Regions from separate parts of the Rheinheimera salexigens genome, predicted to be linked through region 2. Evidence: predicted binding sites of a transcription regulator. Region 2 holds the regulator's gene; the other holds the start of a gene.
What was found. The regulator FliA, encoded in region 2, starts transcription of late flagellar genes. The targets are predictions, from matches to a motif close to GCTAAAGTTNNNNNNNNNNCNGCCGATA.
Positions count from the first base shown of each region.

Region 1: the regulator FliA is predicted to act here: its motif matches at 1,035-1,062, upstream of BI198_RS03790 (DUF5610 domain-containing protein).

Region 1 is NZ_MKEK01000001.1:792,904-801,209, reverse strand. It holds gene BI198_RS03805 (GNAT family N-acetyltransferase) at 1-81, opposite strand, end outside; gene BI198_RS03800 (DUF1428 domain-containing protein) at 358-711, opposite strand; gene BI198_RS03795 (YqaE/Pmp3 family membrane protein) at 747-905, opposite strand; gene BI198_RS03790 (DUF5610 domain-containing protein) at 1,108-1,704, shown strand; gene BI198_RS03785 (LysR family transcriptional regulator) at 1,805-2,701, opposite strand; gene metE (5-methyltetrahydropteroyltriglutamate--homocysteine S-methyltransferase) at 2,884-5,220, shown strand; gene BI198_RS03775 (hypothetical protein) at 5,303-6,598, opposite strand; gene BI198_RS16460 (metalloregulator ArsR/SmtB family transcription factor) at 6,896-7,231, shown strand; gene BI198_RS03765 (arsenate reductase ArsC) at 7,244-7,723, shown strand; partial or broken gene arsB (ACR3 family arsenite efflux transporter) at 7,734-8,306, shown strand, end outside.
Region 2 is NZ_MKEK01000001.1:2,711,783-2,720,088, forward strand. It holds gene BI198_RS12315 (chemotaxis protein CheA) at 1-1,949, opposite strand, end outside; gene BI198_RS12320 (protein phosphatase CheZ) at 1,965-2,714, opposite strand; gene cheY (chemotaxis response regulator CheY) at 2,740-3,111, opposite strand; gene BI198_RS12330 (RNA polymerase sigma factor FliA) at 3,165-3,884, opposite strand; gene BI198_RS12335 (MinD/ParA family protein) at 3,881-4,759, opposite strand; gene flhF (flagellar biosynthesis protein FlhF) at 4,752-6,209, opposite strand; gene flhA (flagellar biosynthesis protein FlhA) at 6,219-8,306, opposite strand, start outside.

The DNA of each region.
Region 1 (8,306 bases), 1.9 Mb from region 2:
AAACTCAGCCCCTACTTGCTTTATAATCAGGGCAATGTTGACATCGTGTTCTGGCTTAATTTGTTCAATGACATAACTCAAGGGCTGCTCTCCGAAATTGGGCAATCAATAATTGGGTTTGCCTTGAATTTACTGTATTTATATTTTAAATCAATAACATCTAAAACTTTAGCTTACACCAACACAGCTGCGATACACAAAGCAAAGCTTGGGCGAGAAAACAATGTACTTTGGTTCTCAAGCACTACATTGAACTTAGCAAGGGGCGGAACAGGCTTTAGTATAATGCGATAAGGTTTAGCATAAAGGCCAAATTAAAAGCGCGGACTGGCGCGCTTTTAATTAAGTACTGCAGATTTAAGCTTCACTAATAGCTTCAAAGCCACCATATATTAGCCGCTTACCATCAAATGGCATTGGGTTTTGATCAGGATGCATTCTTGGATCGGCCATAATCGCTTGCCAACCAGCATCGCGTACTGCTTTAGATGGCCAAACAACAGATGAAAATACGACTGTTTCATCTTTGCTACATTTTACCGCCATAGGAAAAGAAGTCACTTCGCCATCTGGCACATCATCTCCCCAAGCTTCAGTGATCTTAAGGGCGCCGTGGTCTTTAAACACCACGGCAGACAATTTAGCATGAGCAATATATTTATCTTTATTGGCTGTTGGCACAGCCGCTATAAAACCATCAATGTACGACATCTAGTGCTCCTCTTGCTATTAAATGCTATTACAGTTTATTTAGTCACGACCCAAAGTGCATGTATCATCCCTGGGAAGTAAAACAGCAGGCATAATATAATATTAATCAGCAGATCTTTTCCTACTCCAGACTTTATTAAAACGGCAATAGGGGCTAGAAAAATAGCGAGTAAAATCAGTATAACTTTATTCATAACAAATCCTTACTGTTAAAATATATGAAAGGTTTTCGTATTTATTATGCTGGCCTAACAAATTACAGCTTAGTGTATTAGCGTAAAGTGTCAAAGTGAGCGCTGGTTGAAACGACTAAAAAATAAACAACTAAAGTTTTTCTCGCTGCTACCGATAACCTGACTAATACTATACTCATGTCACGATTTCAGGAGCACAATTATGGCAATCACGACAGGTAGTAACCCGCCTATTACCAGCGCGGCAAAACAAAGTAATACGCCGGCTAAAACCGATAATAGCCAAACGATTAAGAATCAAGCTGCACAATTGAAACAAGCCAACAACTTGGGAATTTTGCGCGCCGCTGAGAAAGTATCGTTAAGTAGTAATAACGACTCATTAAGCTTGTTATACAAAACAGCATTAGAAGGCATTAATGCTGAACTTGAACCAATAATGGGCCCTAATGCGGCACAAAAAATATATGACTCTGGTATTGATACCTCACCAGAAGCAACGGCTGATCGCATAGTAAGCTTTGCTACTGCATTTTACGGTAAATACAAAGAGCAGAATCCTGACAAATCAGAACAAGAAAACCTTGATAGCTTTTTAAAAGTGATTGGTGGCGGTATCGAAAAAGGTTTTGCTGATGCCAAAGATATTCTTAAAAGCTTACAAGTTTACGAGGGTGAAGTAGAAAGCGGCGTAGATAAAACCTATGGCTTAGTCATGAAAGGTATAGCGAATTTTCGAGAGAAAATGTTAGAGCTAGCAGCCAACCCACCAGCAGAAGATAATAAAAACGCGGAATAGCAGTTACTAGCTTCATATGAAGGGGCTAGCTAGATTTGATGTTAAAACTCTTCTTTTCTATCATGCATGCGGTTAACTTTTACCAACCGCATAAAATGGGTCAGAGTGATTTTATATCACTCGCTTTAGCCAACTGAATAAAAGCTTGAATATGCCGGTTATCGCGTTCGTGTTTACGGTAACCTATATAAATATGCTTATGAATACCGGCACTGCCTAGCCGAATAATATGCAGTGGTAGTGTTTTGGCATACTCCTTTGCTAACCATTTAGGCAAAGTCGCTACTCCACGATTAGCCACCACCATTTGCAGAATAATATCGGTAGATTCTAAGGTTTTATGTTGTTTAGGCATACAGTGCGCTGGCAGTAAAAACTGCTGAAAAATATCCAACCTTGCTGTTTCTACCGGATAGGTTAATAGTGTTTGATCAGATAATTGCTTAGGCTCAATTTGTTGTAGTGCGCTTAGTTTATTGTCTAGGCTAACCACTAATACTTGCTCATAAGGAAACACCGGCTCAAACACTATGCTGTCTTTATTTATTGGATCGGGCGTTATGAGTAAGTCGATATCGTAATTAAACAGTGCTGCCATGCCACCAAACTGAAATTTTTGTTTTACATCTATATCTACACCTGGCGACTGAGCCAAAAACGGTTGCACTACTTTTAATAGCCATTGATAGCAAGGGTGGCACTCCATACCAATCCGTAAACTACCCGTTTCGTTGTTAGCAAACTGACGCAGCGTATCATCCATGCGTTCAAATTGCGGCAGCAACCTATTAGCTTGATCTAGCACATACTGTCCTGCCTCAGTCAGCCGAATGCTACGGCCCTCTTTTAACCACAAGCTAACATTAATCTGCCGCTCGAGTTTTTTAATGGTGTGGCTCAATGCCGATTGGGTCAGGTTTAAATAATTAGCAGCGGCCGTTAATGAACCATTGCGGGCGATTTCTCGAAGTATACTCAGGTGAATTTTTTCAATCATGTTTTATCAACATCCTACTTTCTATTAATAACAGAACCCATGAGCAGTATTCATATAACCATGAAAACATACCATTTCAATTCATACATATTACACGATATCATTTAGACGTCTAGATGGTTAAGCCTTAATAGCTAAAAGCCAATAATTAACATACTGAATGGTTAAATAGGGATTAAAACATGACTACTGAATATCAAACTCAGCAGAAAAAAGTACGGCTACACAACTTAGGTTTTCCGCGTATTGGTAATAAACGCGAATTAAAATTTGCGCTTGAAAACTACTGGAAAAACGACATTACCGAAGGACAATTGTTAGCCAGTGCGAAGCAAATTCGTAGCAATAACTGGGCGTTGCAACAAACATTAGATTTAGTGCCCGTAGCCGATTTTTCGCTATACGATCAAGTATTAGATATGAGTTTTATGCTAGGTAACCTACCTCATCGTATTGCGCATTTTAACGATAGCGAGTTAGATAACTATTTTAGAATAGCTCGTGGCCGCTCGGCTAACGACAGCCCATGTCAGTGTGTACATGCTGGTGAAATGACTAAATGGTTCGACACTAACTATCATTATATTGTGCCCGAAGTAACCGCTGAAACTTCATTTACCTTAAACAGTGCGCGTATTTTGGCCCAAGTAGCAGAAGCCAAAGCGCAAGGCGTTAATTTTAAACCGGTACTCATTGGCCCAGTAACTTACCTGTGGCTGAGTAAAGAAAAAGACACCTCTAATAAGCTGGATTTGCTAGATAAACTATTACCGGTTTACCAAACACTATTAAGCGAGCTGGCACAGGCCGGCGTAGAATGGGTGCAAATTGATGAACCGGTATTGGTTACCGAGCTTGACTCAGCATGGCAAGATGCCGTAATCGAAGCGTATCAGGCATTAAAAAGCAGCCCCGTTAAACTATTACTCGCCACCTACTTTGGCACCTTAGGCGATAATCTAACATTAAGCCTAAACCTACCTGTCGCGGGTATTCACTATGATGCGGTTCGCGGTAAATCCGCCCTAGCACACGTTATCGAGGCACTGCCTGCAGACAAGATACTGTCGTTAGGCGTAATTGATGGCCGTAATATCTGGAAGACCGATCTCACAGCCACATTAGAATACCTGCAACCTATAGCGGCTAAACTGGCAGATCGGTTATGGCTGGCACCTTCATGCTCGTTATTGCATGTGCCGGTTAACCTTGATAACGAAGTGACAGTTAATAAAGCTAGCCTCGATGCTGAAATTTTAAGCTGGCTGGCCTTTGCCGAGCAAAAATTAGTTGAACTAACGGTCTTAGGCAAGGCACTAAACAACGGCATAAACTCAGTAAGCAACGAATTAGCTGAAAATCAGGCGGCGATAAATAGCCGCCGTACTTCTACTCGCGTGCATAACCCAGCAGTAAAAGCTGCGGTTAACAGCATCACTAACGACTTGGGTAAACGCTTAAGCGGTTATACTGTTCGTGCTGCAAAACAGGCCACACATTTACCGCTACCCTTGTATCCAACCACCACTATTGGCTCTTTTCCACAAACTAAAGAAATCCGTCAGGCTCGGTTAGCCTTTAAAAAACACAACATTAGCGCCAGCGAATACGAAGCAAAAATGAAAGCTGAAATTGAATACGCTATCCGCGAGCAAGAAAAGTTAGGCCTAGACGTGCTAGTTCATGGCGAAGCCGAGCGTAACGACATGGTAGAATATTTTGGTGAGCAGTTACAAGGTTATGCTTTTAGCCAGTTCGGTTGGGTGCAATCTTATGGCTCACGTTGTGTAAAGCCGCCTATTTTATTTGGTGATATTAGCCGGCCTCATCCCATGACAGTCGCCTGGACTAAATATGCTCAGTCACTAACTACCAAGCCAATGAAAGGCATGCTAACTGGCCCAGTAACTATTTTAAACTGGTCTTTTGTTCGCGACGACCAAAGCCGCCGTGATAGCTGCCTGCAGTTAGCATTAGCTGTACGCCAAGAAGTACAAGATTTAGAAGCGGCGGGTGTTAACGTGATTCAAATAGATGAAGCCGCGCTGCGTGAAGGTTTGCCACTACGGCAATCAGAATGGCAAGAGTACTTAAACTGGGCAGTAGAATCGTTTCGCATTAGCGCCAACGGTGTAAAAGACGAAACTCAAATTCACACCCACATGTGTTACTCCGAGTTTAACGATATTATTGAAGCCATTGCTCATATGGACGCCGATGTTATCACCATAGAAACATCACGTTCAGACATGGAATTACTTGATGTATTCGAGAAGTTTGCTTACCCAAATCAGATTGGCCCAGGGGTATATGATATTCACTCGCCAAATATTCCAAGCCCCGAGCAAGTAACCAAACTAATGCTAAAAGCCGCCGAGCGGATACCGGCAAATCGTCTGTGGGTAAACCCAGATTGTGGCTTAAAAACTCGGCAATGGGATGAAGTATTACCGGCACTGCAAAACATGGTTGAAGCCGCTAAAATCCTGCGCGCGGTAGCCGCAGAACGAGTCGCGTAAACAGTATTAATAAAACTAACACCGCCACTAAAGCCTCTGGTTAGTGGCGGTGTTTTTAATTGAAACTATGCCAATAACAGCACTAAATGATGGTTTCACGGCTATAATTTCTTGAATTAAAACGTACTTTAAAAGCCGACTTTAAAGTCCGCATAGTTTCGTTGGCTAACCTCTTTGTCAAACCTGCTATGTTTTCTCTATTGATCCACGCTTGGTATTTACGCCAATTTTCCAAAGATATTATTACTCTACTCGCCTCTTCCTTTAAACCTAATTTTTGCAATGGCTCAACTAACTCTTTAAATTGCGATGCATGATATTCACTTTGAATCAGTAAGTTTTTATCTGTGAACCAAGTGCTGATAGAGGCTGAGGGGAAAATATCATATTCATTTTTATAACCTAATACTAATAACTCGAGTCGTGTTCGAGTGCATTTGGCACAATTGCCACAATTTAAATAGCCTGATGGAATAGTATAAACTTTTGGGCATACTCTAAGGTTTTTTAATACCTCAGGTCTGCCAATAATTAAAGCAACTTTATTTAACCGAGATAAATCTTCACTGTCATGATGAACAGCGAGTATTTCTGATGAATAATTAACGTCAATTAGTGGCGAAGAACCCCAAGCTGTTGCGTGCCACATATCGTTAGTGGAACTAATTAAAATATCTGATATGTGAGACGTAAGAAAGTGTGCCATGCCCGCTAATATTGCACCATGCGCCTGTTTAGCATATAAATTACTGTCTAAATCTAGGCTTCTAACATTTGTATCAATTAAAACAGGCTGTATGTTGGCACTTTTACATACTTGTTTAATAGCTTCATAACTTAATTCTGACAACTCCTGCTGTTTTTCATTTTGTTCTTCTAAAAAACCAATATCCAAGCCGTTGACCAGTAATCCATAACGAGCTCGTTTAGGGTGTTCCTCGCCAACTAATGTTATGTTTCTCATCAGCGTGCTATATGAATCAACGCCACCTGAAAGAAACAATGCAGTACTGCGTATTGGGCTTTTTATATCAGAAATTTCTCTATTTACGTCAGATCCGACTTCAGATGATTCAATGACAGGTAGGTGTTTATGAGCGAACCACATTGCTAAATATTTCAGACTTTTTTCTACTCGGTACTTAAGCCAATCATCAATATAACCTTCAACATAAATTCGTTGTTCACGGTGCTTCATTGCGAACACCATTACTGCTAATAAGAATCCATTGCTAGCAGCGAAAAGAGTGCAGTTAAATTGATTGGGGATCGTAACGTAAATAGTCTGCAATGGACGGTCATTATCTTCCCATACTACATCTGCTAGCCATTTAACATTATTCGTAATTTGTTGTTGTCGAAAATTTATTAAGCGCATTAATTAACTCCTTTTATAATGACAAAATCCTTTTACTAAACATTAACTCATAACTTATTTGTTAATTTACCTAAAACTTATAAGGTATTTTGTATCGAAAAAAAATCGTTTAAATAAAGCCTAATAAACATCGCATTTGATTATTTTAGTTCGTTTTCCGGGAAGTGGTAGTTTATTAGAATAATGGGAAATTAAGATGATTACGGTAAAGTGTTTATGCTTTAATTGAAATATTATTTTGACATTTACAGCAATACATATGTATATTCACATATATGATATATCAGATGTAATGCTATGAACCCTTGCCAATTTTATAAGTGTCTGGCTGATCAGACCCGACTGACCTTTATCCTTTTATTATCTAAAGTTACAGAAGCCTGTGTTTGCGATCTGATGCAAGCATTAGAACTTGAACAGCCAAAAACGTCCCGTCATCTGGCCGAGCTTAGAAAGTGTGGCATCCTTATTGATGAACGTCGGGGCAAGTGGGTGTATTACAAACTGCATCCAGCGCTTCCGGTTTGGGCCAAAACAGTTATCCAACAAACTGCCAGCCATAACTTAAGCTATTTCGATACGGCTTTAGCAAAGTTAAAAAGCGCTTTAGCTACAACCAATAGCTGCTGTTAATCAGGTAATTCAATGAAAATATTATATATTTGCACTCATAACCGTTGTCGCAGCATTTTGTCTGAAGCTATCACTAATCATCTTGCTGCTGATGTTATTACCGCCAAAAGTGCCGGCAGCCAACCAACTGGCGTGGTTCACCCGCTTGCTATTACGCATCTTGAACAAGCAGGCATTGCCTGTGCCAATTTACAAAGTCAGTCTTGGCATCAGCTTGAAGATTTTGCACCTGATATTGTTATCACCGTGTGTGATTCCGCCGCCGCAGAGTCTTGCCCGGTATGGTTTGGTTCTGCCATAAAAGTACATTGGGGCTTAAGCGATCCGTCTAAGCTTGAAGGTTCAGAGCAGCAAATAGCAGCGGCATTTCGCGACTGTATTGCTGATATCACTACGCGGGTACACCAGTTAAAAAAGCTAGCCGATATGCAGCTCGATACTGCTACTTTAAAATTAAAATTAGCTGAACTGATTAGACAGAAATCACTATAGGAGCGCCGTAATGGGCTTATTTGAGCGTTATTTATCGGTATGGGTTAGCCTTGCGATAATAGTTGGTATTGGTGCAGGTATCGTTGCGCCTAATGTATTCAGCGTGATTGCGGATATTGAATATGCCCATGTTAATTTAGTTATTGCTGTACTTATTTGGTTAATGATTTATCCAATGATGGTGCAAATCGACTTTTCTGCCATTAAAGATGTGGGCAAAAAACCCAAGGGGCTAGTTTTAACGCTAGTGATCAACTGGCTTATCAAACCTTTTACCATGGCATTGCTGGGCTGGCTGTTTTTTAAAGGTCTTTTTGCTGATTGGGTTGATCCACAAACGGCGAATGAATATATCGCGGGTATGATTTTACTGGGTGTTGCGCCTTGTACAGCTATGGTGTTTATTTGGAGCCAATTAACTAAAGGCGATGCTAATTACACTTTGGTACAAGTATCTATAAATGACATTATTATGATATTTGCCTTTGCGCCCATAGCCGGTTTACTGTTGGGCGTTACCGATATTACTGTGCCTTGGTCTACCTTGTTATTATCGGTGCTCATGTATGTGCTTATTCCGTTG
Region 2 (8,306 bases):
AAATCCAAATGGAAAATTTCACTAACACCGGCTAAAGGTAAGGCGAAAGTTTGCTTGCCTACCATCACCATTAACGTGGGTAATATGGCTAAGGTTAATGGCACTTTAATTTCTAATAAGGTGCCTTGACCTAATTTTGAATGAATTTGCACCGAGCCATTAAGTTGGGTAATTTTGGTTTTAACCACATCCATACCCACACCACGACCAGAAATATCAGAGATCTGTTCTTTAGTGGAGAAACCAGGAGCAAAAATTAAATTAAATGCATCGTTATCAGACATACGTGCCGCAGCATCAACATCTAAAATGCCGCGCTTTATGGCAATAGATTTCAGTTTTTCCGGGTCCATACCCGCACCATCGTCTTGGATGGTTAATAGAATATGGTCGCCTGCCTGTTCAGCTGCCAGCTTAACCGTACCAACCCGTTTTTTACCGGCTTGTTGCCGCACTTCTGGCATTTCAATACCATGATCAACCGAGTTACGTACTAAATGCACTAGAGGATCGGCTAAAGCTTCTACCAAGTTTTTATCTAAGTCGGTGTCTTCACCTTCTAAAATTAACTCAATATCTTTTTTCAACGATCGCGCCATATCTCTTACTACGCGAGGGAATCGACCGAATACCTTTTTAATCGGTTGCATCCGGGTTTTCATTACCGCACCTTGAATATCTCCGGTTACCACATCTAAATTGGCAATGGCTTTACCCATCTCTTCATCGCTTACCGTGCCAGCCAAACTTAATAACCGATTACGCACCAGCACTAACTCTCCGACCATATTCATGATCTGGTCTAAGCGTTTAGTATCAACTCTGACGGTAGTTTCGGTTTGTACTTGCTGGGTCGGTGCCGCTTTATCTGTAGCAGGAGCGTTTATTGCTGCATCAGTTGAGCTCGATTTGGCTTCAGCTGGCTTAGGTGCCGCTGGTATAGCTGGGCTTACATTGGGTGTAGAAGACTGTGAGCCAGCCTGGTTACTTACTGAAGGTATATTTGCAGCTGGCTTATCTACATCTGTAGGCGCTTTACCTTTGCCATGCAGCTGATCTAACAGCGCTTCAAATTCATCATCATCAATTTCGTCAGGCTTGGTTGCGTTACTTGCAGCAGGCGCTGGCACTACTTTAGCCGGTTTAGCCACTGCTGGTTTATCAGCTGCTGTTGGCGCTTTGCCTTTACCATGCAGTTGATCCAGTAACGCTTCAAACTCATCATCATCTATTTCATTAGACGAACTATCATTACTAACGGCAAAATCAGTACCACTAACAGCAGTATCAGGAATAAATGAGCCTTTACCATGCAACTGGTCTAAAATCGCTTCAAATTCATTATCCGTGATATCACCGGTGTCTGAGCTTAATGCTGCAGCTTCATCAATTGATCCAGCGGATTTTGTACCGTGTAACTCATCTAAAATGCGCTCGAATTCTTCTTCAGTCATATCATCAATGCCACTGTCGCCAGCATCAGTAGCAACTTGGGTAACCACTGATTCAACTGCAACATTTTCTTTCGAGCTTGCTAAAGGCGCAGCTTGGTTTGCTGATTCAGGCTCACTATAAATGTGCAATGCATGCAGTAATTCTGCTGGAGCGGGAGTTAAAGGCTGGCGGTTTATTACCGCCACAAACATGGCATTAATACTATCTAAGGCTTGTAGTATTACATCCATTAATTCTGACGTGACACGACGTTTACCGGTACGTAAAATATCGAAAACGTTTTCAGCACCGTGGCAGGCATCAACTAATTCCGTTAAGGCTAAAAAGCCTGCGCCACCTTTTACGGTATGAAAACCGCGAAATATGGCATTTAATAAATTAGCGTCGTCGGGGTTGTTTTCTAACTCAACCAGTTGTTCTTGTAGCAACTCAAGTATCTCACCAGCTTCGACTAGGAAGTCCTGTAAAATATCCTCATCCATATCAAAGCTCATGCTTGAATACCTCTATTAAAAGCCTAAACTAGAAAGCAGGTCATCAACATCATCCTGCCCTGTTACCACATCTTCACGCTCTGCGGCGTCTAAGATTGGCCCTTCTGCATCTCTTGCTTTAACTTTTTTATTTTTTGTTGGTGCTAAGGATGATGCAGTTTCTGACTTATTAAATGCTGTTAATAAACCAATTAAACCTTCTTCAACTTCGCGAACTAATTCAATAACACGACTTAGAATCTGTCCGGTAAGATCTTGATAATCTTGCGCCATCAATACATCTGTCAGTAAGCTATTGAGGGTTTTAGAATCGATATTGGCTTGCAACAAAAAACCATCTACGTTATGACACATGCTTTTAAATTCATCTAACGGCAATTGGCGCTGCATAAGGCGTTGCCACTGCGGTTGAATAAGGGCTAATTGTTGGGAAATATGATCAGCTATCGGTAAACAAGACTCTACCGCATCCATCGTCCGATTAGCTGCTTGCTCCGTCATGCCAATAACATGCGCTAAGCGTTTTTTAGCATCGGGAATATCTTCTTCAAGTAAATTATTTAAAGAAGGGTCAAGATGAAAGCTTTCTAATGAGCTATGTAATTGCCGGGTTAACTTACCTACTTCAGCAAATAACTCAGAGCTATCGGGCAGCGCTAGCTGTTGTACTAATTGATTAGCAGATTCATATTGCTCTGTTTCTAATAACTCAACTAACTGGCGAGCTTGCTGTAACGAAATCACGGGCTCCGTTATTATCGTCATATTGTGACTCCCTTGTCCGTGACGATTAGCCTAAGCGCTCAAAGACTTTTGCTAGTTTTTCTTGTAACGTAGCCGCGGTAAATGGCTTCACAATGTAACCGTTTACCCCCGCTTGTGCAGCGGCAATAATTTGTTCTTTTTTAGCTTCTGCTGTAACCATTAATACTGGAATGTGCTTTAGCTTAGCATCAGCACGAATAGCTCGAAGCAAATCGATACCTTGCATACCTGGCATATTCCAATCGGTTACTACAAAATCAAATGCAGTATTTTGCAGCATAGGTAAAGCAGTGCTGCCGTCATCCGCTTCAGAAACGTTAGTAAAGCCAAGATCACGTAACAGATTTTTTATTATTCGTCTCATAGTAGAAAAGTCATCTACCACAAGAATTTTCATGTTTTTATCCAAAATCTCCTCCAACGAGATATTACGGCAAACTCAGAATAGGTTTATACCCAGTCTTGCATTCTGGCTTTTAATCTAATAAGGGCTTGGCTATGTATTTGACTCACGCGTGATTCGCTTACATCTAATACCGCACCAATTTCTTTTAAATTTAGTTCTTCATTATAATATAAAGATAATACCAAAGCTTCACGCTCAGGTAACTTACTAATAGTAGACACTAAATCTTGTTGAAATGCGCTATTGGCTTGAATATCAAATAAAGTATCATTATCCGTATCATCGCTACTCACAATGACATCTTCAGACACACCAAGATCTTCAATGCCGATAATTCTACCACTGCTAATATCACTAAGTATATGATGATACTCATCTAAAGAAATATTTAGCTTTTCGGCTACTTCAAAATCTTTAATATCCCGACCATGTAGGGTTTCTAATTCGGCAATCGTTTCAGCAAATAAGCGGGCATTGCGATGCACTGAGCGAGGCGTCCAGTCACCACGGCGCATTTCATCTAACATTGCGCCACGGATGCGAATGCCGGCAAAGGTTTCAAAACTGGCGCCTTTGCTGCCATCAAAATTCTTTGCGGCTTCAATTAAGCCTATCATACCGGATTGAATTAAATCATCTACTAGCACACTGGCAGGTAACCGAGCTAACAAATGATAGGCTATACGCTTCACTAGCGTCGTATGCTGCTCTATCAGTTGTTGCATACGATCAACACCGCCGTAAGCGGCTAATTTACTATTCACAGCACGCCTCGTTCCGGATGAGCGTCAATTAACTGCTCTAAGAAAAACTCTAAGTGCCCCGATGCCATATCAGGTAACGGCCACTTAGCGGCTTTTAGGGCTAAACTTTTAATGGCCATGCTCGCGGCTGTTTTAGGAAAAACATCAATAAAGGCTTTTTGTTTACGCGCCGCTTTTCGCACGTTTTCATCATAAGGTATGGTTGCCACTAATTCCAGATTCACATCTAAAAACCGGTCAGTCACTCGGGTTAATTTAGCAAATAGTTCTTGGCCTTCTTTAACACTGCGCACCATATTGGCCACAATTTTAAATCTGTCTACGCCGTGATCTCGGCTAAGTATTTTCATTAAGGCATAAGCATCAGTAATGGATGAAGGTTCATCACACACCACAACTAACACATCTTGAGAGGCTCGCGAAAAGCTTAAAACCATATCAGAAATACCCGCAGCGGTATCAACCAACAACACATCGACAGCCGTTTGCATTTCACCAAAAGCACGAATTAAACCAGCATGCTCTGCGGGGGCTAATTCTGTCATGCTTTGTGAACCTGAAGACGCCGGTATAATTTTTATACCAAACGGGCCTTCGATAATAATATCATCAAGCGAAACTTCGCCTGATAGAACGTGAGATAAGTTTTTTTCTACCCGTAAACCAAGCATCACATCACAGTTTGCTAAGCCTAAGTCGGCATCTAGCACCATAACGCTTTTACCCAATTGGGCTAAAGCCATAGCAAGGTTAAGCGACACGTTAGTTTTACCTACGCCGCCTTTACCGCCACTAATCGAAATAACTTTTACCATCTGTTTATTCATTCTTCTAAGACCATTAGCTTGATCATCAAAATTGTCATGATTATGCATAGGTCCCTTCCGCCCGATTCATCTCATCATTGTACCACTGATGAACCGTACTACTTTGTGCTAGTCGTAATGTTTCTGCCTGTTGCACTAATGCTTTTGCGTCTGCAACTGCAATATCCTCAGGCACACGCTGACCATTGGTCAAATAACTTACGGCTAGTGAATTTTGAATTGCCACATTAATTACCTCGCCTAAACTTAAACATTCGTCAAGTTTAGTAAAAATACAACCAGATAATGGAATGCGCTTAAAGTGGGTAACGCTTTCTTGCATAACCCGCGCCTGTGCTGTTGCAGACAATACCAGATAACTTTTTATTTTGACATGGCTATTATGCACCAGCGTGGCAAGTTTTTCGGCTAAACGCACATCGCGTTGGCTCATACCTGCGGTATCAATTAATATCAATTTACGTTGTTGTAACTGATTAATTAATAACGTTAATTCTTCGCTATCTTTAGCTAACTTAACTGGACAGCCAATAATGCGGCCAAAGGTGGCTAATTGCTCATAAGCACCAATGCGATAGCAGTCGGTTGTAATCAGCGCCACTTGGTCGGCACCATGACGACGGGCAAACTCTGCCGCTAATTTAGCAACGGTAGTGGTTTTACCCACCCCTGTTGGCCCGACTAACGCTACTACTCCACCGCGACGCAAAATATCGTCATTGGTGGTACTAATTTGGCCGGCTAATAACTCTAAGGCAGAATCCCAGGCATCATTAGCATTCATGTCTTCAGACATAAAACAGGCTAGCTGATCAGCCATTTGCTCTGTTAACCCTAGCTGTTGCAAATTTTCAATCACCAAAGCACGTACTGGCTCGCGGCGTGCTAAATCTTGCCACATTAAACCTGACACTTGATGTTGTAATAATTGACGCATCGACAGCATTTCATTGCGCATCGAGTCCATCTGTTTTTGCATTAAGCTGGCTTGTTGCTGTTGCAACTTGCTTATTTCTGTTAATTGGCTATTCGCTGCGGCTTGCGCATTGCCAGTATTTTGACGCTCAAAGCCACTTTGGCGCTCAGGGCTGCTTGGTCTATCATAGCCATTTTGACGCTCAAGGCTGTTCTGCCGAGAGGCTTGAGCTGGACGATTAAATGCCGCAGCCGGTTGTGCTGTAGCACCGTTCGCACTATTAGCACTGCCATCATTGTGCTGTTTTTGCATTTGACGGGCTAATAATGCTTGTAGTGAGTCGCCAGCCGATTCAGTGTCATCATCGTCAGATACCGTGGCTTGAAAACGTGGCTCAGCCCGCTTAAGCACTGGCTTAGAGGCTGCCTGCACTGGCGCGGTCTCGTTATCAATAGCCGCGACTATCTCTACACCTTCTGGTACTTTTTTATTGGATAAAATAATTGCATCAGGTCCAAGGAACTCTTTCACCTCGGTTAAAGCACTACGCATGTCTTTTGCTACAAAGCGTTTTATTTTCATGAGTTACTCCTAAGAAGCCTGACCAATCACACTAACAATGCGAATTTGTTTATCATCGGGTATCTCTTGATAAGACAATACCCTCAGTCCTGGAATGGTATACTTCACGAATCGTGCCATAACTGATCGTAAAATTCCTGACGTTAGTAAAACTGCACTATCGCCACTTAATTCTTGGTTTTGATAAGACTCTTGTAATGACTGTTGAATTCTATCTGCTAGGCCCGGTTCAATACCTGCACCGTCATTTCCGGCCGCTTGCATAGACTGATGCAGCATTTGTTCTAATTCTGGCGCAAAGGTAATGACCGGTATCTCACTGCGATTACCACCCACTTCTTGCACAATTAACCGACGTAAGGCAATTCGACACGCTGCGGTTAACACATCCACATCCTGACTTTTCGCGCCATATTCCACTAACGTTTGCACAATAGTGCGCATATCGCGAATTGGCACACCTTCTTGTAATAAGTTTTGCAGTACTTTCACTACCACTGTTAGTGGCAACGTATCCGGCACTAAGCCCTCTACTAATTTAGGTGAATGCTTAGCTAACATATCCAGTAGGTTCTGTACTTCTTCATGCCCCAGTAAACTCGCCGCATGATTAGTTAAAATTTGACTTAAATGCGTGGCGACGACAGTTGCGGCATCAACAACGGTATAACCTAAGGTTTGGGCATGTTCACGCTGATCTTTTGCTATCCAAACTGCATCTAAACCAAAAGCAGGATCTTTGGTTTCTATGCCTTTTACCGTGCCAAAGACTTGGCCAGGGTTAATGGCTAATTCGTTATCATGGCGCAATTCACTTTCACCACTGATCACGCCCATTAAGGTCATACGATAGCTATTAGGCTCTAAATCTAAATTATCGCGAATATGTACCGGCGGAATTAAAAAACCTAATTCTTGCGATAACTTTTTACGCACGCCTTTAATCCGGCTTAATAGCTCTCCGCCCTGGCTTTTATCAACCAGCGGAATTAAGCGATAACCCACTTCTAAACCAATTACATCGACGCCTTGCACGTCATCCCAACCAATTTCTTTATTAAGCTGTGGCGCATCGGTTTGTACCGCAGCATCACGTGTAATAAGCTCGGCTTTGGCTTCTTTACCGCGTTTGTGCATGAAATACGCCATCGCGCCAACAATAGCCGCTAACGATAAAAATGAAAAATGCGGCATACCCGGTACTATACCCATAAGCGTTAATACGCCTGAGGCCACAAACAACACTTGAGTATTGCCCAATTGCGCCGTCATTTGCTGGCCCATGTTTTGCGATTTATTTTGCCGGGTAACAATAATTGCAGTACCAATAGACAATAACAGCGACGGGATTTGCGCCACTAAACCATCACCTATGGTTAATAACGTATACACTTCCATGGCATTAGCAAAAGACAAATCATGCTGGAACATGCCAATAAATAAGCCACCCACTAAGTTGATGACTAAAATAACAATACCGGCGATGGCATCGCCTTTAACAAACTTACTGGCACCATCCATCGAACCATAAAAGTCGGCTTCGCTTGTTACTTCTTCACGCCGATCTCTGGCTTGCTCTTGGGTAATTAAACCTGAGTTTAAATCGGCATCAATCGCCATCTGCTTACCTGGCATAGCATCAAGGGTAAAACGCGCAGATACTTCAGCAATACGACCGGCACCTTTGGTCACAACCACAAAGTTAATGATAATTAAAATTAAGAACACCACGATACCAACGGCATAGTTGCCACCAATAACCACCGAGCCAAAAGCTTCGATTACTTTACCGGCCGCATCACCACCATTATGACCTTCAAGTAATACCACCCGGGTGCTGGCCACGTTAAGTGCCAAGCGCATTATCGTCGCCACTAACAAAATAGCCGGAAAAGCACCAAAATCGAGGGGGCGCAAGGTATAAACCGTTACCAATAACACCACTAGCGATAGTGCAATGTTAAATGAGAACAATACATCTAACAGCACTGGGGCTAAAGGCAACACCACCATCGCTAACGCAGCTAAAATAAATAGCGGCGTACCCAAGCCTTGTAAAAACCTGAGTTTAGAACGATCAAAACCTTTGATATAACT